DNA from 2 places in the Nocardiopsis sp. NPDC006198 genome. Region 2 is predicted to be linked to the other one. Evidence: riboswitches for the same ligand, from Rfam matches in the RefSeq annotation. Region 2 holds a riboswitch; the other holds the start of a gene.
The links. Region 2 has a riboswitch for glycine ahead of gcvT (glycine cleavage system aminomethyltransferase GcvT). Riboswitches for the same ligand answer to the same signal wherever they lie in the genome.
Positions count from the first base shown of each region.

Region 1: linked by a shared signal. The riboswitch ahead of gcvP (aminomethyl-transferring glycine dehydrogenase) and the one ahead of gcvT (glycine cleavage system aminomethyltransferase GcvT) in region 2 are both predicted to bind glycine.

Region 1 is NZ_JBEXSY010000028.1:44,035-55,959, forward strand. Features, by position in the region: gene ABZ234_RS19740 (mannose-1-phosphate guanyltransferase) at 1-157, shown strand, start outside; gene ABZ234_RS19745 (FHA domain-containing protein) at 768-1,310, shown strand; gene ABZ234_RS19750 (bifunctional nuclease family protein) at 1,482-1,955, shown strand; gene ABZ234_RS19755 (MerR family transcriptional regulator) at 2,394-2,879, shown strand; glycine riboswitch at 3,311-3,399, shown strand; gene gcvP (aminomethyl-transferring glycine dehydrogenase) at 3,498-6,392, shown strand; gene ABZ234_RS19765 (tetratricopeptide repeat protein) at 6,643-7,878, shown strand; gene ABZ234_RS19770 (DUF5999 family protein) at 8,031-8,219, opposite strand; gene ABZ234_RS19775 (threonine/serine exporter family protein) at 8,405-9,835, opposite strand; gene ABZ234_RS19780 (response regulator transcription factor) at 10,066-10,752, opposite strand; gene ABZ234_RS19785 (RecB family exonuclease) at 10,845-11,648, opposite strand; gene ABZ234_RS19790 (site-2 protease family protein) at 11,799-11,925, shown strand, end outside.
Region 2 is NZ_JBEXSY010000026.1:46,177-58,101, reverse strand. Features, by position in the region: gene ABZ234_RS19115 (3-deoxy-7-phosphoheptulonate synthase) at 1-813, shown strand, start outside; gene ABZ234_RS19110 (amidohydrolase family protein) at 988-2,229, opposite strand; gene ABZ234_RS19105 (AbgT family transporter) at 2,365-3,966, opposite strand; gene ABZ234_RS19100 (amidohydrolase family protein) at 4,007-5,281, opposite strand; gene ABZ234_RS19095 (Lrp/AsnC family transcriptional regulator) at 5,471-6,496, shown strand; gene ABZ234_RS19090 (penicillin-binding transpeptidase domain-containing protein) at 6,512-7,408, opposite strand; glycine riboswitch at 7,682-7,782, shown strand; gene gcvT (glycine cleavage system aminomethyltransferase GcvT) at 7,928-9,043, shown strand; gene gcvH (glycine cleavage system protein GcvH) at 9,198-9,578, shown strand; gene glyA (serine hydroxymethyltransferase) at 9,586-10,854, shown strand; gene ABZ234_RS19070 (L-serine ammonia-lyase) at 10,933-11,925, shown strand, end outside.

The DNA.
Region 1 (11,925 bases), on a different contig from region 2:
CGGCGTCCGCGTCCTGGAGTCCGACGGTAGCTGGGCGCTCGTCCTCCCGGACACGGCGGAGGCCGTGACCCATCTTTGGGCCGAAGGTCCCGACTCCGACACCGCTCACCGCCTGCTGGACGAGTGGGCGGCCGTGGTCGAACGGGCCGAGGGCTGACCGGTGCGACGCGCGGGCGAGGGCGGTCCCCCCGTCCCCGCCCGTGCGTCGCGGCCGGGGCGGTCACGGCCCTCCGGGCCGCCCTTTTGAGGGATAAAATGGACATATCACCAGGTTGAGGCCGTCCGATGACGGCAGTGCGAATCCGTGGGGTTTCACCGAGAACCAAATCCCCCGGAGGAGCATCAGCATCAGGACAGGTGTTTCACTGTCCCGGGGCCGGCCACCGGTGGAGGCGGCGCCCCGGGCGCCGAGTCCACCGATCCCCGCGCCGCACGAGCGGCCGGGGCGTCTACGGCAGGCCGAGGAGGAGCGAAACCCTTCCTGGACAGGGATATGGTTTAAAGTCGAGTGTTCCCTGGAGCGCCGCGTCGCCCACCGGACCGGGTATCCCGGCAACGGCGGACACCCTGACCGGGGGTGACGAGGAGTACGACACGGGGGATGAGACCTAGCGACCGACCGTGTGAGGCGCACCGCTGCCGCGACAGCGAACCGCCCCACCACGTGCCGGGCGACGTGTGGACCAGGTGTCCGCGCGGGACCCGGGACGTGTCACCGATCAGCCGAATCAAGCACCGCCCCGTGCGGTAGGAGGCCGAGCCGACCTATGTCGAGCGTTTACTGCACGCAGTGCGGTCACGCCGTTGCGGATGATGCCCGTTTCTGCTCCCACTGTGGAACCCCCGTCCGCAGGGCCGAACAGCAGGGCCCCCGACCCGGTTCGGGTGGGGACGCCGCCGGAGACGTCACGTCCACCATCTCCATCTCGGGGATACAGGCCCTGGAGGAGGAGGAGTCCGGCGACGAGCTGGGCGGTGACGACCCCGCCAACGCCGACGCCCTGCCTCCGGGCACGGCGCTGCTCGTTGTCAGGCGTGGCCCCAACGCGGGAAGCCGCTTCCTGCTGGACAGCGACGTGACCACCGCCGGACGGCATCCCAACAGTGACATCTTCCTTGACGACGTCACCGTGTCCCGACGCCACGTGGAGTTCTTCCGCCGCGGCGACGGGTTCGGCGTCCGCGACGTGGGCAGCCTCAACGGCACCTACGTCAACCGTGAGCCGGTCGACGAGGCCCAACTCGGTGGTGGGGACGAGATCCAGATCGGCAAGTTCCGCATGGTTCTGCTGACCAAGCCGCGCCGCTGAGGGGTCGCTGACCACGGACGACGGCGGCGGGCGGGCCGATGAGGTTTGCGGCCCCCCGCCGCCGGAGAGCTTTGTAACGAAGGGTGCCGATTTCGCCTTCGGGTCCTGAATCCGACGGCGGTCAGGTGACGAGCGCCCATCCGGTATGACGACGCGTGGGACGGAGCCGCTGTGAAGCACATGGAGGTTGTCGGCGTCCGGGTCGAGATGCCCTCGAACCAGCCGATAGTCCTGCTCAAGGAATCCGAGGGGGACCGCTACCTGCCGATCTGGATCGGCGGCGTGGAGGCGACCGCGATCGCGCTGGCGCAACAGGGCGTCGCGCCGGCCAGGCCGCTCACCCACGACCTGTTCAGGGATGTCCTGGACGCCCTGGACACCGGCCTCACCACGGTGAACATCACCGGTCTCAGCGACGGCATCTTCTACGCCGAGCTGGTCTTCAGCAACGGCGTGGAGGTCAGCGCCCGCCCCTCCGACTCCATCGCCCTCGCCTTACGCACGGGTGCGCCGATCTACGCCCACGAGGACGTGATCGCCGAGGCCGGGATGCCGATCCCGGACGAGCAGGAGGACCAGGTCGAGGCGTTCCGGGAGTTCCTGGACAACATCTCGCCCGAGGACTTCGGCAGGAAGGCCGAATAGACCGCTGCGGGGTCCGTGCGGCGAGGGCTCCGACCAGCGTGGAAGCAGAAGGGACACAGCTGCGACCTGCGGCTTTGTCCGACGTGCCGGTGATAGATTGGGCTGGGGAAGTGACCGTGGCGGTCAGGGCCGAAACCCGTGGAGGCGCACAGGGCGCCTCCGGGAGGGCCCCGGGGCACCAACGGCGCGCGCACTTGGCGACGCGCCGGGTCCTGTCGTTGACGCTGCCGGTCGGTAGTCCTACCGTCAGTGCAGTGGAACCCGCGGCGCACCCATCCCCTGAGTGGATATCCCCTGTCGAGGCCGCCGCGGGACGAGAAGCCGGAGGTCGGCGTGGCGGTAGCGAGCGGCAAGCGGAATCCCCATGACAGGCGGTCCGCGCTGCGGCTAGCGGGGCAGCAGGGCCTACTGTGCGAAGAGGACGTGGTGGCGCGGCCTATGGACGTCGGGTATCGGGGCCCAGCGGCGTGTACCGCCGCCGGGATCACCTACCGTCAGCTCGACTACTGGGCGAGAACCGGCCTGGTCGAGCCGAGCGTGCGTACCGGAGCCCAGAACGCCCCTCTGTACAGCCTGCCCGACATCCTGATGCTCAAGGTGGCCAAGCGGCTGCTGGACACGGGCATATCGCTGCAGCAGATCCGGACCGCGGTGGACCACCTGCGCGGACGCCCCGCCCCCGACCTGGCCCGCATCACCCTCATGAGCGACGGCGTCAGCGTCTACGAGTGCACCTCCCCCGACGAGGTCGTGGACCTCATGCAGCGCGGCCAGGGCATGTTCGGCCTGGCGCTGGCCCACGTGTGGCGTGAGCTGGAGGAGGCGCTGGGCGTGGTCCCCGACGAGGAGCGGACCGAGCTCCCCTCCGCGCCCCCGCCGGTGGACGAACTCGCCAGGCGGCGCAGGGAGCGCCGGACGGGCTGACCCCGGGGACCTCCGGGCATCCACCGGTGTCGCCCGCGCGCGCCGGAGCAGGCAGGAATTCGAGAGCCGTTCCCCGACCGTGTTGTGCCCGGCCCGTGCCCGGGCGACCGCGGGCCTGCGGTGTGCCCGGGGCCGGGAGGGGAGCGGGCGCCCGACCGGTCCGCCGTCGAGGCCCCGGGCGCGGGGACCCGGCGCCCGAGGCCGCCCCGTCGGCGGCGGGGACCGTTCCGGCGACCGCACCGGCAGGGCCCGGGTGTACGCGGACCCCGGACGGGCGGCGGACCCCTGTGCGCACCGGTGCGCGCAGGTGGCCGAAACGCGTGGGCGGGCTCTGCGCCTGCGGTGATGATCGAGTACCGTCGTACTCACAACAGGGACGAAGGGTGGAATTCGCCCTGTCCCCACATGCGTACATAGCGTCAGCAGGCTGTCAATACCGCGCGGGAGAGACCCCGACAGGGGCGCCGACGGGGCAATACTCCCCAGTAACCTCTCAGGCACCACGGACCGCGCGGAGGAGGCCGCTCTGAAGCCGGGGCACGTCCGTGCCCGGTGACAGAGGGGGAGACCGTGAGGAACACCGCCGAGTCGACTCGGCCATGTCACCAGGAGGTCTCCGTGCCCGATCAGCCCGTGAACACCCCCGGCGCGCCCGCCCGGGTGTTCGCCGACCGCCACATCGGCCCCACCCCGGCCGAGATCCAGGAGATGCTCAAGACGGTCGGCCACGGCTCCACCGCCGAGCTCATGGCGGCGGCCGTACCGGAGTCCATCCTCACCGGCCCCGGCAGCAGCGCCCCGCTCGCCCTCCCCGACGCGATCGGGGAGGCCGAGGCCCTGGCCGAACTCCGCGACCTGGCCGCGCGCAACGACGTGCGCACCTCCCTGCTCGGCCAGGGCTACTACGGCACCTTCACCCCGCCGGTCATCCTGCGCAACATCATGGAGAACCCGGCCTGGTACACGGCCTACACGCCCTACCAGCCCGAGATCTCCCAGGGCCGCCTGGAGGCCCTGCTCAACTTCCAGACCATGGTCTGCGACCTGACCGGCCTGCCGGTCTCGGGCGCCTCCCTGCTGGACGAGTCCACCGCGGCGGCCGAGGCCATGACGCTGGCCCGCCGGGCCTCCAAGAGCAAGGCCGACGTCTTCGTCGTCGACGCCGACGTCTTCCCGCAGACCCTCCAGGTCCTGCGCACCCGAGCCGAACCCCTGGGCATCGAGGTCGTCGTCGCCGACCTGACGCAGGGCCTTCCCCAGGGCGACGCCTTCGGCGTCCTCGTCCAGTACCCGGGCGCCGGCGGCGCCGTGCGCGACCCGGGCGACGTCATCGCCGCGGCCCACGAGCGCGGGGCCCTCGCGGTGGTGGCCGCCGACATCCTCGCCCTGACCCTGCTGCGCAGCCCGGGCGACCTCGGCGCCGACATCGCGGTCGGCTCCACCCAGCGCTTCGGCGTCCCGCTCGGCTTCGGGGGCCCGCACGCCGGCTACATGGCCGTCGGGGAGAAGCTGCGCCGCCAGCTGCCCGGCCGCCTGGTCGGGGTCTCGGTGGACAACGCGGGCAAGCCCGCCTACCGGCTCGCCCTCCAGACACGGGAACAGCACATCCGCCGCGAGAAGGCCACCAGCAACATCTGCACCGCGCAGGTGCTCCTGGCCGTCATGGCGGGGATGTACGCGGTCTACCACGGCCCCGACGGCCTGCGCGCGATCGCCCGCCAGGTGCACACCCGCACCGCGGCGTTGGCCGACGCCCTCGTCGAGCGCGGTTTCGAGATCGTCCACTCCGCCTACTTCGACACCCTGCGCGTGCGCGTGCCCAGCGCCGCCCGCGTCGTGGAGACCGCACTGGAGGCCGGGTACAACCTCCTCCCCGTCGACCAGCACACGGTCGGCGTGAGCGTGGACGAGACCACCTCCGTGGCCGATCTGGAGGCGGTTCTGGCGGCCTTCGGCGAGGCCGAGCGGGGCTCCGCCAAGGGTCTCCCGGACGTGGACCCGGAGGCCGCACGCCTCCCCGCCGAGCTGGCCAGGGAGGTCGACTACCTCGCGCACCCGGTGTTCAACACCCACCGGAGCGAGACCTCCCTGCTGCGCTACATGCGCCGCCTGTCCGACCGCGACCTGGCCCTGGACCGCACGATGATCCCGCTGGGCTCGTGCACCATGAAGCTCAACTCGACCACGGAGATGGAACCCGTCACCTGGCCCGAGTTCGCGGGCCTGCACCCGTTCGCGCCGATCGACCAGGCCGCCGGGAGCATGACCGTGATCCGCGACCTGGAGGCCTGGCTGGCCGAGGTCACCGGCTACGACGCCGTGTCCCTCCAGCCCAACGCCGGGTCCCAGGGCGAGTTCGCCGGACTGCTCGCCATCCGGGGCTACCACCGCTCGCGCGGCGAGGCCCACCGCGACGTGTGCCTCATCCCCAGCTCCGCGCACGGCACCAACGCCGCGAGCGCCGTGATGGCGGGTATGCGCGTGGCCGTCGTCGCCTGCGACGACAACGGCAACGTCGACCTGGACGACCTGCGCGCCAAGACCGCCGAGCACGCGGACGACCTGGCCGCGATCATGGTCACCTACCCGTCCACGCACGGTGTGTACGAGGACACCATCACCGAGGTGTGCCGCCTGGTCCACGAGGCCGGCGGCCAGGTGTACGTCGACGGCGCCAACCTCAACGCGCTCCTCGGCTGGGCCAAGCCGGGCGAGTTCGGCGCCGACGTCAGCCACCTCAACCTGCACAAGACGTTCTGCATCCCGCACGGGGGCGGCGGTCCGGGCGTGGGGCCGGTCGCGGTCCGCTCGCACCTGGCCGGCTTCCTGCCCAACCACCCGGCCCAGTCCGAGGCGGGCCCGCACACGGGGGTGGGACCGGTGTCGGCCGCGCCGTTCGGTTCGGCGGGCATCCTGCCCATCTCCTGGGCGTACGTCCGGATGATGGGGGAGGAGGGCCTGCGCTCGGCCACCGAGGTCGCGGTCCTGTCCGCGAACTACCTGGCCAAGCGGCTGGAGCCGTACTTCCCGGTCCTCTACACCGGTGCGGGGGGCCTGGTGGCCCACGAGTGCGTCATCGACATCCGCCCGCTCCAGAAGGCCAGCGGGATCAGCAACGAGGACGTGGCCAAGCGCCTCATGGACTACGGGTTCCACGCCCCGACGATGTCCTTCCCGGTCAACGGCACCCTCATGGTGGAGCCGACCGAGAGCGAGAACCTCGCCGAGCTGGAGCGGTTCGTGGAGGCGATGATCGCGATCCGCGCCGAGATCGACCGGGTGGCCGGCGGGGAGTGGGACGCCGAGGACAACCCCCTGCGCAACGCCCCGCACACCGCCGAGGCGGTCACCGCCGAGAAGTGGGAGCACGGCTACACCCGGGCCGAGGCCGCGTACCCGCTGCCGTCGCTGCGCACGGACAAGTACTGGCCGCCGGTCGGCCGTATCGACCAGGCCTACGGCGACCGCAACCTGGTCTGCTCCTGCCCGCCGCCGGAGGCCTTCGCGATGTAGGCGAGCGGGACGGACGAGGGGCGCCGGTCCGCGGACCGGCGCCCCTCCGCGTGTCCGGGCCGGGGCCCCCGAAAGTGAATCTACGTCGTAAAGGCACCGCATGGACAAGTGCCCCATCCGGTGAAGGGACGAGCACCGGACCGACATCCCCACAGGGCCGCCGCCTCCGGGCGTGAGCCGCGTTAGAGTTGCGGCGACCCGGTCCCGCGTCCCACCGCGAGACCCGCCGCCCCCATGGAAAGCGGAAGCAATGACCACGACGTCCGGACATCCCGCACGCTCTGGCCCCGCCGACCCGCCCCCGGCCGCCGACCCCCAGGACACCGGGGAGACCGACGCGGTCTCCGCCCAGGACGCCGCCGACGTGTGCGACCAGGCCCAGGACCTCGCCGAGAACGGCCACCTCAAGCGCGCCGCCAAGCTCTACCGCAGAGCCGTCGCCGCGGACCCGCACCCGCGGGTGCTCGCCCGCGCCCTGCTGGGCCTGGCCGTGGTCGAGGACCAGCGGGGGGACCTCCCCGCCTCCCGTGAGGCCGCCCGCGGGGCGGTGGCCACCGGCGACCCCCGGTACGCCCCGCGCGCCGCCTACCACCTCGGCCTGTCCCTCGAACAGGAGGGCGAGCACGTCGAGGCCGAGGGCGTCTGGCGCAGGCTCGTCGACCTGGGGGACCCCTCCTACGCCGCCGTGGCCCACTACGGTCTGGCGAGGTCGGCGGAGGACCGCGGGGACCCCGGAGCGGCCGAGGAGCACTGGGAGGCGGCCCTTCGCCTCCCGCGCGGCTCCGACCCCATCGGCCGCCTGCACGCGGCCACCGTCGTCGAAGCGGCCCGGGACCTGGCGGGCCGCCTGCTCGGCCGGGGGCTGCCGGGCGCCGCCTCCGCGGCCGTCGAACGGGGGCTCTCGGTCGCGGACGACCCCGGCCTGCGCCTGCTGCGCGCGGCGGCCCACCTCGAACACGCCATCGCCGACGTCGACGCGATCGTCGACCCGGGCGAGGGGGAGCGGGACGCGCCCGCCCCGGACGCGGGGACCTCGGCCTCGGCGGTGGAACTCCTCGCCGGGCTGCTCGCCCTGCGCGGGGAGCCCGAAGGCGCCGAGCGGGTCTGGCGCGCGGGCCTGGGGGACGGGGACCCGGAGACCGCGCACGAGGTGCGCCGTCGGCTGCGCCGGGGGTTCGCCGCCCCGGAGGACGAGGGGGCGGGCCCGTGGTGGGAGCCCTACCTGGAGGAGGCCGCGGCGACGGCCACCGCCCCGGCGCTGGCGGGGGAGCTGTTCGCCGTCATCACCCGGATGCACGCGCTGCTGGCGCTCCCGGTGGTGGAGGGGGAGTCGCGCGCCGACGCGCTGCGCGCCGCCATGGAGCAGGCCCTGCGCACCCCGAGCGGCCTGGTGTGGGGCGCCGACGTGCACGCCGACTTCCGGAGCCGGCTGCGGGAGGCGATGGGGGGAGAGGACGTCCTGCCCGAGGGCTGGCCCGACCTGTGACACGGAACCGCCCGGGGCTCGTCGCCTTCCGGGCGGGTGTGCGTCGGCCGGGGACCGCGCCGGCGGTGGCCCGGGGCCGGCGGCGGGCGGTGTCGCCCGCTTCCGGTGTGTGGGCGGGGCGGGTCCCTGGCCGTGTTCCCCGGTGTGCGGGGTCAGGCGGCCACGCGGGGCCGGTGCGGGGCGACAACCGCCCCGTCGGGCAGCAGTTCGCCGGTGTCGTCGAAAAGGACGACCCCGTTGCAGAGCAGGCTCCATCCCTGTTCAGGGTGGCTGGAGACGACCCGTGCGGCTTCGCGGTCGGTGTCCTCGAAGGACGGGCAGGCGGGTTGGTGGCTGCACATGGGACAGGCCTTTCGTTCCAGAAGAGCTCGTCGTTGAGCTGACGCCAACTTTAGTGGCTCACATCACATGCTTGCTCTGGTTTAGGCCCACCGCAGTGGTCCCGGTGTCGTCGTCCGCTCTCACACGGTGAGATACCCGCAGGCAGGCAATGGTTCCGGTGTGTCCGGCTCCGGCCAGAACGGTTTCAGTATCCGCCGCGCGTTCGGCGTGCCGCTGGACGGCTGCGCATCCCCGCCCCGGCGAGCCCGCCGCGCTGGAAGGCCCGCACCAGCTCCCCGCCGAGGTTGACCCCGGCGCCCAACGCCAGGCCCACCATGACCGCCTCCACCACGCTGAGCAGGCCCGACACCGCCGTGCCCTGGGTGATCTCGATCAGTCCCCGGTACAGGATGCTGCCCGGGAGCAGCGGCGCGATCGACGGGACCAGGTACGGCAGGACCGGGCGTCTCGTGCGTCTGGCGAGCCAGTGCCCCACGACGCCCACCGCGACGGCGCCGGCCATCGTGCCCACGACCGGCGGCACGTCCAGGAGCGAGCGCAGACCCGCGTAGATCACCCAGATCATGACGCCCAGGGCACCGATCGTCGGGAGCATCCGGGGCGGGACCGCCAGCGAGATCGCGAACGCCATCGCGATCCCCGCCGCACCGATCAGGACGGGGACCTCCAGGGAGGTTCCCGCCGAGGGCAGGCTGTCGAGGTCGACCGGCACGCCCAGGCGGATCGCCGTGTAGGCCACGGCACCCACCCCCGACACGATCGCGCCCAGGATGAAGAAGGTCTCCAGGAGGCGCGCCGCGGACGACACGTAGCTGCCGCTGATGCCGTCCTGGAGGCTGGACACCAGGGGCCGCCCGGGGAGCAGGGCCATGATGTTGCCGGTGATGATCGCCGCGGCCTGCAGTCCCAGGTCCAGCGTGGTGCTCACCCAGAGCAGGGCCACGCCGATGGTCGCCGCGACCACCGCCGCCGCGGCCATCTGGTAGAACTCGGCGACGCCGCGCCGGGCCAGGAACACCGCGGTCCGGTCGCCCAGCACGGTGGCGAGGAACGCGGCGGCGGCCACGACCAGGCCGCCGCCCATCATCACACTGGCGCTGGAGGCGATCAGGCCGAACCCGAACACGATCACCCAGTTCGGGTACGGCATGCGGGCACGCCGGATCTGGGACAGCCGGGCGGTGGCGTCCTCCAGTTCCAGCAGCCCCAGCGCGGCCTGCTGCACCAGGGTGTGCAGCTCGTTGACGCGGAAGTAGTCCAGGGAGCGCCGGCGCACGACCCGTTCGCCGGTGACGGGCGGCTGGTCGCCGCCCGGGTGGGTGGACAGGGTGATCGTGGTGAAGGTGACCGACACCTCGGACCGGGGCAGTTCGAAGGCGACCGAGAGGCTGAGCATCGACTCGCTGACGGCCTCCGTGCCCTCGCCGCTGGCCAGCATGAGCTCGCCGACGCGCAGGACCAGGTCCATGGCCCTCGCGTCGGGCAGGTTGACGGCCTCGTTGTCGTCGAGGCCGTCCGGGGTCAGTTCCCGTTCGTGTTCCGCTCGCCAGTCCCGCATCCTGCTGAGCAGGCGGTCCTCGCTCGGGGGGACCGGTCGCTCCCGCTTGCTTGGCATCCCTGTTCTCCGTTCCCTCCCCGCCTGTACCCCGTGGTGGTCGGCGCGTCGATCACAACCCCAGAGGGGACGCAGTCCGGACGTGTCGGGTTCGCCTGGAACAGGAGCGGGCGCCGGTGAGTTCGATCACCGGCTCATCCTGTCAAGGCGGGATGGACTCCGACAGCGACGCGCCGGGGCCCGCGGGGCGGGTGGCCCGGTGCCGCGGCGCGCCCGGACGGCACCGTGCCTCAGCCGTCCCCGTCGGGCCGTCCGGGCCTGACGAGTCCGTGTTCGTAGGCGTAGACCACGGCCTGTACGCGGTCCCGCAGTCCCAGTTTGGTGAGGATGCTGCCCACGTGCGACTTGACGGTCGTCTCGCCCAGGACGAGGTGGGCGGCGATCTCGGCGTTGGACCAGCCGCGCGCCACCAGCCGCAGGACCTCGTGCTCGCGGGCGGTCAGGGCCGCGGCCGGGGCCTCGTCCCCGGCCGCGGGGGGCAGCAGCGGCGTGAAGCGGTCCAGGAGGCGGCGCAGGACCGGTGGGGCCACGACCGCGGCGCCGCTCGCGACCACCTCCACGGCGGTCACGAGATCGGCGGGCGGGGAGTCCTTGAGGAGGAACCCGGTCGCGCCCGCGCGCAGGATCTCCACCACGTACTCGTCCAGGTCGAAGGTGGTCAGTGCCAGGACCCGCACGCTGTGTCCCAGCGGCTGGGCCCAGGACGTGATCCGGCGGGTGGCCTCGACCCCGTCCATGCCCGCCATGCGGATGTCCATGAGGACGACGTCGGGCACCAGGGTCCGGGCGGCCCGCACCGCCTCGCGGCCGTCGGAGGCCTCCCCGACGACCGACAGGTGCGGGGCGGACTCCAGGATCATGCGGAAACCGGCGCGGACGAGGGGCTGGTCGTCGACCAGCAGTACAGAGACGGGCACACGGCCGATTGTGCCTCATCGGGGGGCTTGTCCGGTCCCCGCCGTCCGGGGCGCGGGCGGGGGCGCGGCGGGCGGGGCCGGGCCGCGGCCGGTCAGGCGGTGGGCAGCGGCGGCGGGGTGCCGCCGAACTCGGGGCACAGGGCCTGGTGCTCGCACCAGCCGCACAGCTTGCTCTTGCGGGGCGCCCACACGCCGGTCCGTCCGGCCTCCTCGATCCGGGCCCAGATGCCGGAGATCTCCTCCTCCGCGGCCCGGAGCTCGTCCTCGGTCGGGTCGTACCAGCGCACGGCCCCGTCGCCGCCGAGGTAGACGAGCTGGAGGCGGGTGGGGACGACGCCGAGGTCGCGCCAGATCATCACGGCGTAGAAGAAGATCTGGAAGCGGGCCTTGTCCTCGAACCTGGGGTGCGGGGACTTGCCGGTCTTGTAGTCCACGATCCGGATCTGTCCGGTCGGGGTGACGTCGAGGCGGTCGACGTAGCCGCGCAGTTTGAGCCCGGTGGGCAGGGCCACGTCCAGGCGCATCTCGCGGTCGCGGGGCTCCAGGGCCGTCGGGTTCTCCAGGTCGAAGTAGCGGCGCACCAGGTCGCGGGCGGACTCCAGCCAGGTGTCGCGCTCCGCCTCGTCGGCGAAGAGCTCATCGACCTCGGGCTTCTTCTCGCGCAGAGCGGTCCACTGCGGGTCGACGAGGGCGGCGGCGTTGTGCGGGGTGCGCGACTCCGCGGGGAGTTCGTAGAGGCGTTCGAGGCAGGCGTGGACGAGGGTGCCGCGCAGCGCCGCCGCGCTGGGAGCCTCCGGGAGCCGGTCGATGGTGCGGAACCGGAACAGCAGGGGGCACTGGAGGAAGTCGGAGGCACGCGAGGGCGAGAGGGCGGACGGAAGGGGCGCGGTGGTCATGGGACGAGCCTATGAGAAGGTCGCGACAGGCCGGGCGCGGTAGCCCCGTACCCTGGGGACGTGACCACCGGTAGTGAGCCCTCCGCGCCCAGAACCCGCGACCGCGCCAAGAGCAAGGGGCTGCTCCTGGGCCGCCCCTTCGGGATTCCCGTGTACGTGACGCCGTCGTGGTTGATCGTGGCGGTGCTGATCACCCTCGTCTACGGGGGGATCGTCGAGGGGCGGCTCGCGCTGGGGCCCGCCTCGTACCTGTTGGCGTTCGTCTTCGCGGTCCTGC
Region 2 (11,925 bases):
GACGACCTGTGCGTGGTGATGCGCGTGTACTTCGAGAAGCCGCGCACCACCGTCGGCTGGAAGGGCCTCATCAACGACCCGCACCTGGACGACACCTACGACGTCCACCACGGCCTGCGCACCGCCCGCAAGCTCCTCCTCGACATCAACTCCCTCGGCCTGCCCGCCGGGACCGAGTTCCTCGACCCCATCACCCCGCAGTACATCGCCGACGTCGTCTCCTGGGGGGCCATCGGCGCCCGCACCACGGAGAGCCAGGTGCACCGCCAGCTCAGCAGCGGCCTGAGCACCCCCGTGGGCTTCAAGAACGGCACGGACGGCGACGTGCAGGTCGCGGTGGACGCGGTCGGCGCGGCCTCCGCCTCGCACACCTTCTTCGGCGTCGACCCGGCCGGGGCCGGGTCGGTCGTCGTCACGGAGGGGAACCCGGACTGCCACGTGATCCTGCGCGGCGGCCGCAGCGGCCCCAACTTCGACACGGAGCCGGTCGGGGCCGCCCTCGACGTCATCGAGAACGCGGGCCTGCCCCGGCGCCTCATGATCGACGCCAGCCACGCCAACAGCGGCAAGGACCACAAGCGCCAGCCGGGCGTGGCCTCCGCGATCGCGGCCCAGGTCGCCGCGGGCCAGAAGGGCGTCATCGGCGTCATGCTGGAGAGCTTCATCGTCGAGGGCGCCCAGAAGCTCGGCGACCCCGCCGACCTCACCTACGGCCAGTCGATCACCGACAAGTGCATGGGGTGGGAGACCACCGGCGAGGTGCTGAACCAGCTCGCCGAGGCCGTGCGCAAGCGCCGCGAGAACGCCGCCTGACGCACCCGGGGCGCCCCGGGTCGGGGCGCCCGTCCGGGGCGGACGGGCCCGGCGGACGCCGTCCGCGGACGCGGCCGGTTCCGCGGTCGGAACCGGCCGCCGGTCCGGGGCGGACCTCCGGCGCCCGCCCCGCCCCTCTGCTCCGCATGGCGCCCGGGGGCCGCCGGCCGGTCCTCAGGAGGCCCTGATGTCCTTCACGACCCGGCCGCCCTGCACCACCATCACCACGCGCCCCGGGTCCCCGAGCAGGGCGACGTCGGCCAGCGGGTCGCCGTCGCACACGACCAGGTCGGCGAGCTTGCCCGCCTCCACGGTCCCCGCCCGGTCCGCCGTACCGAGCAGTTCGGCGGCGTTGCGGGTGCCCGCCACGATCGCGTCCATGGGGCTCATCCCGACCGACACCAGGTGGCGCAGCTCGTTCAGGTTGCGCCCGTGCTCGGAGATGCCCGCGTCCGTGCCCATGGCGACCCTCACGCCCCGCCGCACGGCCTCGGCGATCCGCTCGAAGGTGCGCTCGGCGAGGGCTCGCTTGGTCTCCACCGCCTTCCTCGTCATCAGGTGGACGCGGTCCTCGAAGTCGAAGGTGGCCAGCGTCGGGACCAGGAAGGTCCCCCGCTCCAGCATCAGGTCGATGCCCTCGTCGTCCACCAGGTAGCCGTGCTCGATGCTGGCCGCCCCGCCCAGGACCGCGTTGCGGATGCCCGCGGCGCCCTGCGCGTGGGCGGCGACCGGCCGACCGCCGTGGCGGGAGGCCTCCTCCACGATGACCGCGATCTCCTCCGTCGTCAGCCCCTCGTCGTCGGGGGTGTCCGACGGGCTCGACACCCCGCCCGTGGCGCACACCTTGATGACGTCCGCGCCGTCGCGCATGAGGCGCCGCGCGGCCACCCGCGCCTCCTGGGGGGAGTCGACGATCTCGGTCACCGACAGCCCGTGCGCGTGGGGGTCGTGGCCCGAGGGGAGCGTGAAGTCGGCATGGCCGCCCGTGTGGCTCATCAGCCGCAGCGCCACACGCATGCGCGGGCCGGGCACGAGCCCGCTCTCCTGCGCGGTGCGGAACCCGGCGTCGGCCCCGCCCAGGTCGCGCACGCCGGTCACGCCCGCCGCCAGGGTGACCCGCATGCGCTCGGCGGTCTCCAGCGCGTGCAGGCTCAGCGGGATGTCGGCGTGGTTGACCGCCAGCGCCCGGCCGTCGGCCACGCCGAGGTGCACATGGGTGTCGATGAACCCGGGCAGGACGGTGCGCCCGCCCAGGGACACGGTCTCCGTCGCCCCGTCGGCCTCCGGGGCCCCGGCCGCGGGGCCGGCGTAGGCGACCGTGCCGTCCTCGACCAGCACGGCGGCGTCGGCGACCGGGCCGGCCCCGGTCCCGTCGATCAGGGTCAGGTCTCGGTACAGGGTCCTGGTGCCGGTCATGACGACTCCTCACGTCGGTGCTGCGCGGCGGCGCCGCGCGGTGCGGTGGTGCGGACGGTGCGCGTCCCCGGCGGGGAGCGCCCGGGACGTGCGGGGCCGGGGCCCGCGGACGCGGGCCCCGGCCGGGCGGTCGGATCAGATGCGCACGTTCATCCCGGGGCCGACGGGGATGCCGCCGAAGTAGAACACGGCCAGCACGCCGATCCACAGGACGGTGAACACGACCGTGAAGGGCAGGCACCGGGCGATCACGGTGCCGATGCCCGCCCTGGGCTCGTAGGCGCGCAGGAACCCCAGCATGATCACCAGGTACGGGCTGAGCGGTGACAGGACGTTCGAGGTCGAGTCGCCGATGCGGAAGGCGGCCTGGATGAACCCGGGCTCGTAGCCGAGCAGCGCGAACATCGGCACGAAGACCGACGCGAGCAGCGCCCACATCGCCGACCCGGAGATGATGAACAGGTTCACCATGAACGCCAGGAGGATGAAGCACAGGATCGCGCCGAAGCCCGTGAACCCGGTCGCCTCCAGTCCCTCGGCCCCCTGGATGGCGATCCAGCTGGACATGTTGGTCCAGTTGAACAGCGCCAGGAACTGCGCCATCACGAAGGCCAGCACGATGAACGGCGACATCTCCTTGACCGTCTGGCCCATCACGAGGGCCAGGTCCGCCCCCTTGCGGATGCTCCCGGTCACGACGCCGTAGGTGACGCCGGGGAGGAGGAGCACCATGAAGACGATGAAGACCACGGAGCTGAGCAGCGGGGACTCCGGCAGGAAGGCGCCGTCCTCGTTGCGCATCGGCGCCCCCGGGGGCAGGCACAGGGCGAGGACCGCCGCGGCGGTCAGCAGCAGAGCCGCCCCGGCCCGGCGCAGGCCGCGCCGCTCGGTGTCGGTGAGGTTCGGGTCCATGACCTTGGCCTCGGACTCCTCGGTCCCCGCCTCGGCCCGGACCTTGTCGCGGGCGATCCCCCGGCGGACCAGGGACGGCTCCAGGACGCGGTCGATCATGAACCCCGCGGCGAAGCTGAGGATCAGCGCGATGGCGAGGGTGATGAAGTAGTTGGAGATCGGGCTGACGTAGGTGCCCAGGCCCAGCGGTTCGGCGGCGGCGTTGGTGACGCCCGAGAGCAGCGCGTCGGTGCTGGTGACGAAGGGGCTGCAGCTGAACGCGGCCGTGGCCGCCGCGTAGGCGCCGAGCAGGCCCGCCACCGGGTGCCGCCCGGCGGCCTTGAACACCATGGCGGCCAGCGGCGGGATGACCACCATGGCCGCGTCGCTCATGATGCTGCCGGAGACCGCGACGAACGAGGCCACGTAGGGCAGCAGCCAGCGGGGGGCGCCGCCGAAGGCGCGCCGCACCAGCGCGGTGAGCAGCCCGGTCCGCTCGGCCACGCCGACACCGAGCAGGACGGTCAGCACGACGCCGAGCGGCGGGAACGACACGAAGTTGGTGACCAGGGACGTGGTCAGCCAGGTGATGCCCTCGGCGGAGAAGAAGCTCCTGACGGGCTGGACGCCGTCCTCGCTCCCGGGCACCTCGACCGTGGCCCCGCTGAGCGACATGACCGTCGACAGGACCGCGATGATCGCGAAGAGGATCAGGAAGAGGACGAAGGGGTCGGGGATCTTGTTGCCGACGCGCTCGATGCCGTCGAGGGAGCGCGCGAGGAGGCCGGGGCGCGCCTGGGCGGTCCCACCGCCGGTCGCGCCCTTCTTCGGGCTCTGCGTGGTCATGGTCACCTCACGGGGGGATGGGGGGCGGGGGCTGGGGGGCTCAGGCGGTGGCCGGCGGCCGGCCTGGGGCGGTGGTGTCCTTGTGGACGACGCCGTCCTTGACGACCACCGTGATGTTGGCCGGGTCTCCCGGCAGCGTGATGTCCTCCAGGGGGTCGCCCGCGCAGACGACGATGTCCGCGCGCTTGCCGACCTGGAGGGTGCCGACCCGGTCGGCGACGCCGAGGAGCTCCGCGGCCTCGCGGGTCCCGGCGAGGATCGCGCCCATGGGGGTCATGCCGTGCTCGACGAGCAGGGCCAGCTCGTGGAGGTTGCGGCCGTGCGGGAAGATGCCGGAGTCGGTGCCCAGGGCGACGCGCACCCCGGCGGCCACGGCGGCGGAGATGTTCTCGCCGAGGTGCTCCTGGAGCCTGAGCTTCTTCTCCACCGCGTAGCCCGCCGACTTCGCGGGGTCGGGCGGCGTGGTGGCGGTGGCCAGGGTGGGGACGAGGAAGGCGCCGTCGCGGAGCATCGCCTCGATGCCCTCGGCGTCGATCTCGTAGCCGTGCTCGATGCTCGTGACACCGGCGGCGAGGGCGTTGCGGATGCTGCGGGCGCTCTGGGCGTGGGCGGCGACCGGGATCCCGTGCGCGGCGGCCTCGCGGACGACGACCGTCATCTCCTCGATGTTGAGCCCGTCGTGCCAAGGGGTGTCCTGGGGGCTCCACACGCCCCCGCCGGCCATGACCTTGACGACCCCGGCGCCCTTGCGCATGACCTCGCGTGTGCCGCGCAGGGCCTCGGCGGCGCCGTCGGTGTTGATGGACACCGCGCCGCCGGGGCCCAGGACGGTGCCGAAGTCGAACCCGCAGCAGGTGCGGAAGTCGCCGTGGCCGCCGGTGGGCCCGAGCGCGCGGTACGCGGTGGTGATGCGGGGGCCGGCGACGATGCCCTCCTCGACCGCGCGGACCACCGCGAGGTCGAGGCCCGCGAGGTCGCGGACGCTGGTCACGCCGGCGTCGAGGGTGGCGCGCAGCCGGGGGATGGCCGTGTAGTAGCCGTAGTGCGGCGGCTGGTGGAGGAACGCGGCGGGGTTCATGCCGTCGCCCCCCATGGTCATGTGCACGTGGGCGTCGACGAACCCGGGGAGGACGGTGCCGCCGCGGGCGTCGATCTCCCGGTGCGGCGCGGTGATCTCGGGCGCGTCGGCGGCGGGTCCCATCCAGTCGATGCGGCCGCCGCGGGCCACGACCACCCAGTCCTCGCGCGGTCCGGCACCGGTCGCGTCCACGACCGTCCCGTTGCGAAAGACGACAGCGGTGTCCTCCGAAGCCATCGGCGCCACCTTCACCCTTCTCCTCGCCAGATCTCCGACATTGATTCCACAATGCGAAATCAATGCTCCGGCCATGGTTAACATTCTGGAAATACGCAGCTCAGAGCCGTTTGACGGCTGTGCGAAAACCTACGCTCGGCCACCCCTAAGATGCCCAGATCGCCGGAAAAGAGTTTTTCGAGGTCGCTGATGCAGGAATCCACCACACCCAACGAGTTCGACCTGTCGCTGGTCAACGCCCTGCAGATGGCGCCCCGCGCCTCCTGGGCCGAGCTGTCGCCGATCCTGGAGGCGGACCCGACCACGCTCGCGCGCAGGTGGAGGCGGTTGGAGGAGGAGGGGCTGGCGAGGATCGCCGTCTTCCCGCGGCAGCGCGTGATGGCGCGGCGCAACCTGTCCTACGTCGAACTCAGCTGCCGCAACGGCACCGTCGAGCGGGTGGCCGCCGCCCTGGCGCAGGACCGGGACACCCTCAGCATCCAGTTCGTGGCCGGGTCGCACCAGCTGATGCTCACCGTGGTCCCCGGCGCGGGGCTGGCCGACTACCTGCTCAACTGGGTCGGCGGGTTCCCCGACGTGGTGTCCTACCGGGTGCACGTCGTGACGGAGGTGCCCCGGGAGGCCTACCTGTGGCAGGTCCGCGCCCTGTCCCCGCACCAGCGGCGCCGGCTGCGGGCCCTCTCCCCCGTGCGGGGGCCCGGACCGGGCGACGAGCGCGTCACACCCCTCGACCAGCGGATCATCGACCTGCTGTGCGTCGACGCGCGCCTCGGGTACCAGCACATCGCCGAACGCCTCGACATCGCGCCCACGACCGCCGCGCGGCGCGTCAACCGGCTCCTGCGCCAGGCGCTCGTCGGGCTGCGCTGCGACATCTCCCGCGCCCGCATGGGCTGGCACGCGGCCGCCACCCTCTGGGGAACCGTCGACCCCCGCGTCCTGGAGGGCGCCAGCGACCTGGGCGAGCGCATCCCCGAAGTACGCCTGTGCACCACCATCGCCGGGCCCGAGAACACCCTCTTCATCCTGTGGCTGCGCAACGCCCCCGACCTGACCCGGGTGGAGCGCCAGCTCCTGGAGGAGCTGCCCGGCCTGCGCATCGCGGACCGGCGGATGACCCTGCGCACCTTCAAGTTCATGGGCGGGGTGATGGACGCCGAGCAGCGCTTCACCCGCTCGGTCCCCGTCCAGCTGCTCCCGGCCGGGACCCCCTGACGGCGGCGCGCCCGGTCAGTCCCCGGCGGCCCCGCCCGGCAGCGCGCCCAGCTCCACCAGCAGCTCCCGGGCCAGGGGCTCCCGCAGCTCCGCGTTCGCGTCGTCGTCCATCTCGATGCGCAGGGCGAACGTGTGCAGGTCCTCCCCGCGCTCCACCCAGCCGACCCACCAGCCGGGGGCCGGATCGACGTCCACCGCCCAACCGCTCTTGGCGAAGAGCGCGTGGCCGTCACCCTCCTCCACCAGGGCGATCTCGCGCAGCGCCTCCTGGTGGGCCGCGTCCACCGGCAGCTCCGAACGGGCCAGCGAGGCCAGGAACTCGGTCTGCTCCACGGCGGAGACCTCCAGCGGACCGTCCAGCCAGAACCGGTCCTCCACGTCCTCGCCGCCGATGTCCCGGTTCCCGTAGTCGAAGCGGTCCACCCAGGCCGCCATCCGCTCGTGCCCCACCCTGCGGGCCAGCTCCTGGTAGACGGGGAAGTTCGAGGCGGGGAAAGCCTCCCTCAGGGACATGTCCTGTTCCCACGCCTCGACGGGCTGCGGCCCGCCGCCGTAGGGCAGCACCTCGTCCAGTCCCGACACCGCGCCCGTCTCCAGGCCGATCAGGGTGTTGGCCAGCTTGAACGTGGACGCGGGCACAGCGCGCTCGTAGGCCGCCTCCGCCCCGACGAGGGTCGACTCCCTGGCACGGGTGTCGTGGAGCACGAACGTGCCCTCCACGCCGGCCTCGGCGAACACCGACTCCAGGTCCTGGCGCTCCACCGCGGCGACGTCGCCCCGCCGCTCGTGCGCGCTCGCCTCCAGCCGCCCCTCGGACGGCGCCTCCGGCCCGCCACCGCCGCCCTGCGCGCACCCGCTGCCCGCGGTCAGCCCGAGGACGCACGCCGCGGCCAGCACCGCCGTGCCGTGCACGGCCGCCGGCCGCCCCCCTCGGCGCGCCGCCCGCGCCCGTCCGCCCGTCTCCCGGTTCCCGTCGGCTCGCACCCGTCATCCCTCCCACGCAGGAAGTCCGTCCCCGGATCACGCTAACCCCCGGAGCCCCCCTCCGCGACGGGTTCGGCCCGACTCCTGCGGCCGGGCGGCGGCTCCCCCCCGGGGCCCGTGCCGGGCCCCGCCCCCGGCTCCCGCCCCGGCCCGGGCACCTTTGGGGGCCGTGTGCGCCCGCTGCTAGGCTGAACGTGTTGCTGACCCCGTACGGGAGAGTGCCCGCGTAGCCATCTCGGGCCGCCGAAGGAGCAATCCCTCCCCACGACAACCTCTCAGGCACAGCGGACCGTACGGGCGAGACCACTCTGGAAAGCAGGGACCAGCGTCCCTCGCCGAAGGTGCAAGCCACGCCGAGCGCGCGGCGAAGCTCTCAGGCACAGATGACAGAGGGGGAGGATGGCAACGCCTCTGCACGACACGACGCCCATCCTCTCGGGAGTGCCCATGTCCGATCCCGCATCAGCGCCGCGCGCCACCGCGCTCCGCGAGGTCCACGAGAAGGCCGGCGCCACGCTGGTCGACTTCGCCGGATGGCTCATGCCGCTGCGCTACGGCAGCGAGACCGCCGAGCACAAGGCGGTCCGCGAGGCCGCCGGGCTCTTCGACCTCTCCCACATGGGCGAGATCCGCCTCACCGGCCCGCAGGCCGCCGAAGCCCTCGACTTCGCCCTGGTCGGCCACCTGTCCCAGGTCAAGGTCGGCCGCGCCCGCTACACCATGATCACCGACGCCGGGGGCGGCGTCCTGGACGACCTCATCGTCTACCGGCTGGGCGAGGGGGAGTACCTCGTCGTGGCCAACGCCGCCAACGTGCCCGTGGTCGCCGCCGCGCTGGCCGAACGCGCCGAGGGCTTCGACGTCGAGGTGGCGGACGAGTCCGCCGACCACGCCCTGATCGCGATCCAGGGGCCGCGCGCGGTCGAGATCCTCGCGCCGCTCACCGACGCGGACCTGGACGGCATCCGCTACTACGCGGGGTACGAGCACACCGTCGCCGGCCAACCCGTCCTGCTCGCACGCACCGGGTACACCGGCGAGGACGGCTTCGAGATCTTCGTCCGGCCCGCCGAGAAGGCCCCCCTGGTCTGGGACGCCCTGATGGCCGAGGGCGAACGGCACGGGCTCGTCCCGGCCGGGCTGTCGGCCCGCGACACCCTCCGCATGGAGGCCGGGATGCCGCTGTACGGGCAGGAGCTCACCGCGGAGCTCACCCCCTTCGACGCCGGGCTGGGCCGCGTGGTCAAGTTCGAGAAGGAGGGCGACTTCGTGGGCCGCGGCGCCCTGGAGGAGGCCTCCCGCACCGCCCGCCCCCGCCGCCTCATCGGCCTCGTCGCGCGCGGGCGCCGCCCGCTGCGCAAGGGCCAGGACGTCCTCCGCGACGGCGAGACCGTCGGAACCCTCACCAGCGGCGCGCCCTCCCCCACCCTGGGCCGCCCCATCGCCATGGCCTACGTGGACGGCGACCTCGACACCTCGACCGGCGCGTTCACCGTGGACGTGCGCGGAAGGGACGAGGACGTCGACGTGGTCGAGCTGCCGTTCTACAAGCGGCAGCCGTAGCAGCAGGGGCCTTCACACCCCGAAGGCCCGCGCGCCCCGCGCGGCCGGATCCCCTGACCGGGGACCGGCACGCACGTGGCGCGACCGGGCGTAGGCCGGGCCGGGCAGCACAGGTGCACGGCAGGAAAATGGAACACCTCCAAGGAGAGTTGAAGTGAGCGTTCCCACGGAGCTGGGTTACACGGCCAAACACGAGTGGGTCGCGGTCGAGGACGGGATCGCCACCGTCGGGATCACCTCGTTCGCCGCCGAGTCCCTGGGCGACATCGTCTTCGTCGAGCTGCCCGAGGTCGGCAGCGAGGTGACCGCCGGTGAGCCGAGCGGCGAGGTGGAGTCCACCAAGTCCGTCAGCGACATCTACTCGCCGGTCAGCGGCGAGGTCGTCGAGGTCAACGAGTCCCTCGAGGACGCGCCCGAGACGATCAACACCGCCCCCTTCGAGGGCGGCTGGCTGTTCAGGGCCCGGCTCGCCGAGGAGCCCTCCGGGCTGCTCTCCGCCGAGGAGTACACGAAGCTGACCGAAGGCGAGGAGTAGGCCCCCGATGGCTACTGACAACACGCTCAACCAGACACTGGGCGAACTGGACCCCGAGGTGTCGGCCGCGGTCGACGCGGAGCTGGCCCGCCAGCGCGACACCCTGGAGATGATCGCCTCGGAGAACTTCGCCCCCCAGGCGGTGATCGAGGCGCAGGGCACCGTCCTGACCAACAAGTACGCGGAGGGCTACCCCGGCCGCCGCTACTACGGCGGGTGCGAGCACGTCGACGTCGTCGAGCAGCTCGCGATCGACCGCGCCAAAGCGCTGTTCGGCGCCGAGCACGCGAACGTGCAGCCGCACTCGGGCGCGCAGGCCAACACGGCCGTGTACTTCGCACTGCTCAAGCCGGGTGACACCATCCTGGGCCTGGACCTGGCCCACGGCGGCCACCTCACCCACGGCATGCGGATCAACTACTCCGGCAAGATCCTCAACGCGGTCGCCTACCACGTGCGCGACGAGGACGGCACCGTCGACTACGACGAGGTCCAGGCGCTCGCCAAGGAGCACCAGCCGAAGATGATCGTCGCCGGCTGGTCGGCGTACCCGCGCCAGCTGGACTTCGCCCGCTTCCGGGAGATCGCGGACTCCGTCGGCGCCCTGCTGATGGTGGACATGGCGCACTTCGCCGGCCTGGTCGCCGCCGGGCTGCACCCCAACCCGGTGCCGTTCGCCGACGTGGTCACCACCACCACGCACAAGACGCTGGGCGGGCCGCGCGGCGGCATGATCCTCGCGAAGTCGGAGTACGGCAAGAAGATCAACTCCGCGGTGTTCCCCGGCATGCAGGGCGGCCCGCTGGAGCACGTGATCGCCGCCAAGGCGGTCTCGTTCAAGGTCGCCGCGGGCGAGGAGTTCGCCGAGCGCCAGCGCCGCACCGTCAGCGGTGCGCGCCTGCTCGCCGAGCGCCTCACCCGGCCGGACATGGCCGAGGCCGGCGTCAAGGTCGCCTCCGGGGGCACGGACGTGCACCTGGTCCTGGTCGACCTGGTGGACTCCCGGCTCAACGGCCAGGAGGCCGAGGACCGCCTGCACGGCATCGGGATCACGGTCAACCGCAACGCGGTGCCCAACGACCCGCGCCCGCCGATGGTCACCTCCGGTCTGCGGATCGGCACCCCGGCCCTGGCCACCCGCGGGTTCGGCGACGAGGACTTCGCCGAGGTCGCCGACGTCATCGCCGAGGCGCTCAAGCCGGAGTTCGACGCCGAAACCCTGAGCGGCAGGGTCCGTGCCCTGACCGCCAAGTACCCGCTCTACCCCAACCTGTAGGGCGCCCGCCGTGCGGGGCCCCGGGCCCCGCACGGCACCCCTGCTCCCCGGGCCCTGTACTCAACGAGGAGGACAGCCATGGCCATCAGCGCGTTCGACCTGTTCAAGATCGGCATCGGGCCGTCCAGCTCGCACACGGTCGGCCCGATGAAGGCGGCCCGCACGTTCGCCACCGGGCTGCGCGAGGCGGGCACGGCCGACCGGACCGCCCGTGTCCGGGCCGAGCTGTACGGATCCCTGGCGCTCACCGGCAAGGGGCACGGCAGCGACACCGCCGTGGTGCTGGGGCTGATGGGCCACACCCCCGAGCACGTGGACGTGGACGGGGTTTCCGAGCTCGTCGAGGGGGTCCGGGACGACCGGGGCCTGTACCTGGGCGGCCCGGACGGGCCGCGGGTGGCCTTCGACCCGGCCGTGGACATCGACTTCCGCCGCCGGGAGAGCCTGCCCGACCATCCGAACGGGATGCGGTTCGCGGCCCTGGACGCCGACGGGGGCGAACTGGCCTCCAAGGTGTACTACTCGGTGGGCGGCGGCTTCGTCGTGGACGAGCGCGCCGCCGGAGCCGACCGGATCACACCCGACGCCACCGTCGTCCCGCACCCGTTCGACAGCGCCGAGGAACTGCTGGCGATCTGCGCGGAGACGGGGAAGTCGATCAGCGCGGTGATGCTCGACAACGAGCAGGCGTTCGGACGCACCCCCGAGCAGATCCGCGAGGAGCTCCTGGTCATCTGGACCGCGATGCGCCAGTGCGTGCGCCGGGGCGTGATGACCGAGGGCAGCCTCCCCGGCGGCCTGAAGGTGCCGCGCCGGGCGCACCGCCTGTACCGGCAGCTGGGCGGGAACTGCGACGAGGCGGGCCTGCTGGCGCCGACCGGGGTGGACCCCGACCCGATGCGCGGCAGCGACTGGATCACCCTGTACGCCCTGGCCGTCAACGAGGAGAACGCGGCGGGCGGCCGTGTGGTGACCGCTCCGACCAACGGCGCCGCGGGCATCGTCCCGGCCGTGCTGCACTACTACCTGCACTTCAGCCCGGGGGCCGGCGACGAGGGCGTGGTGCGCTTC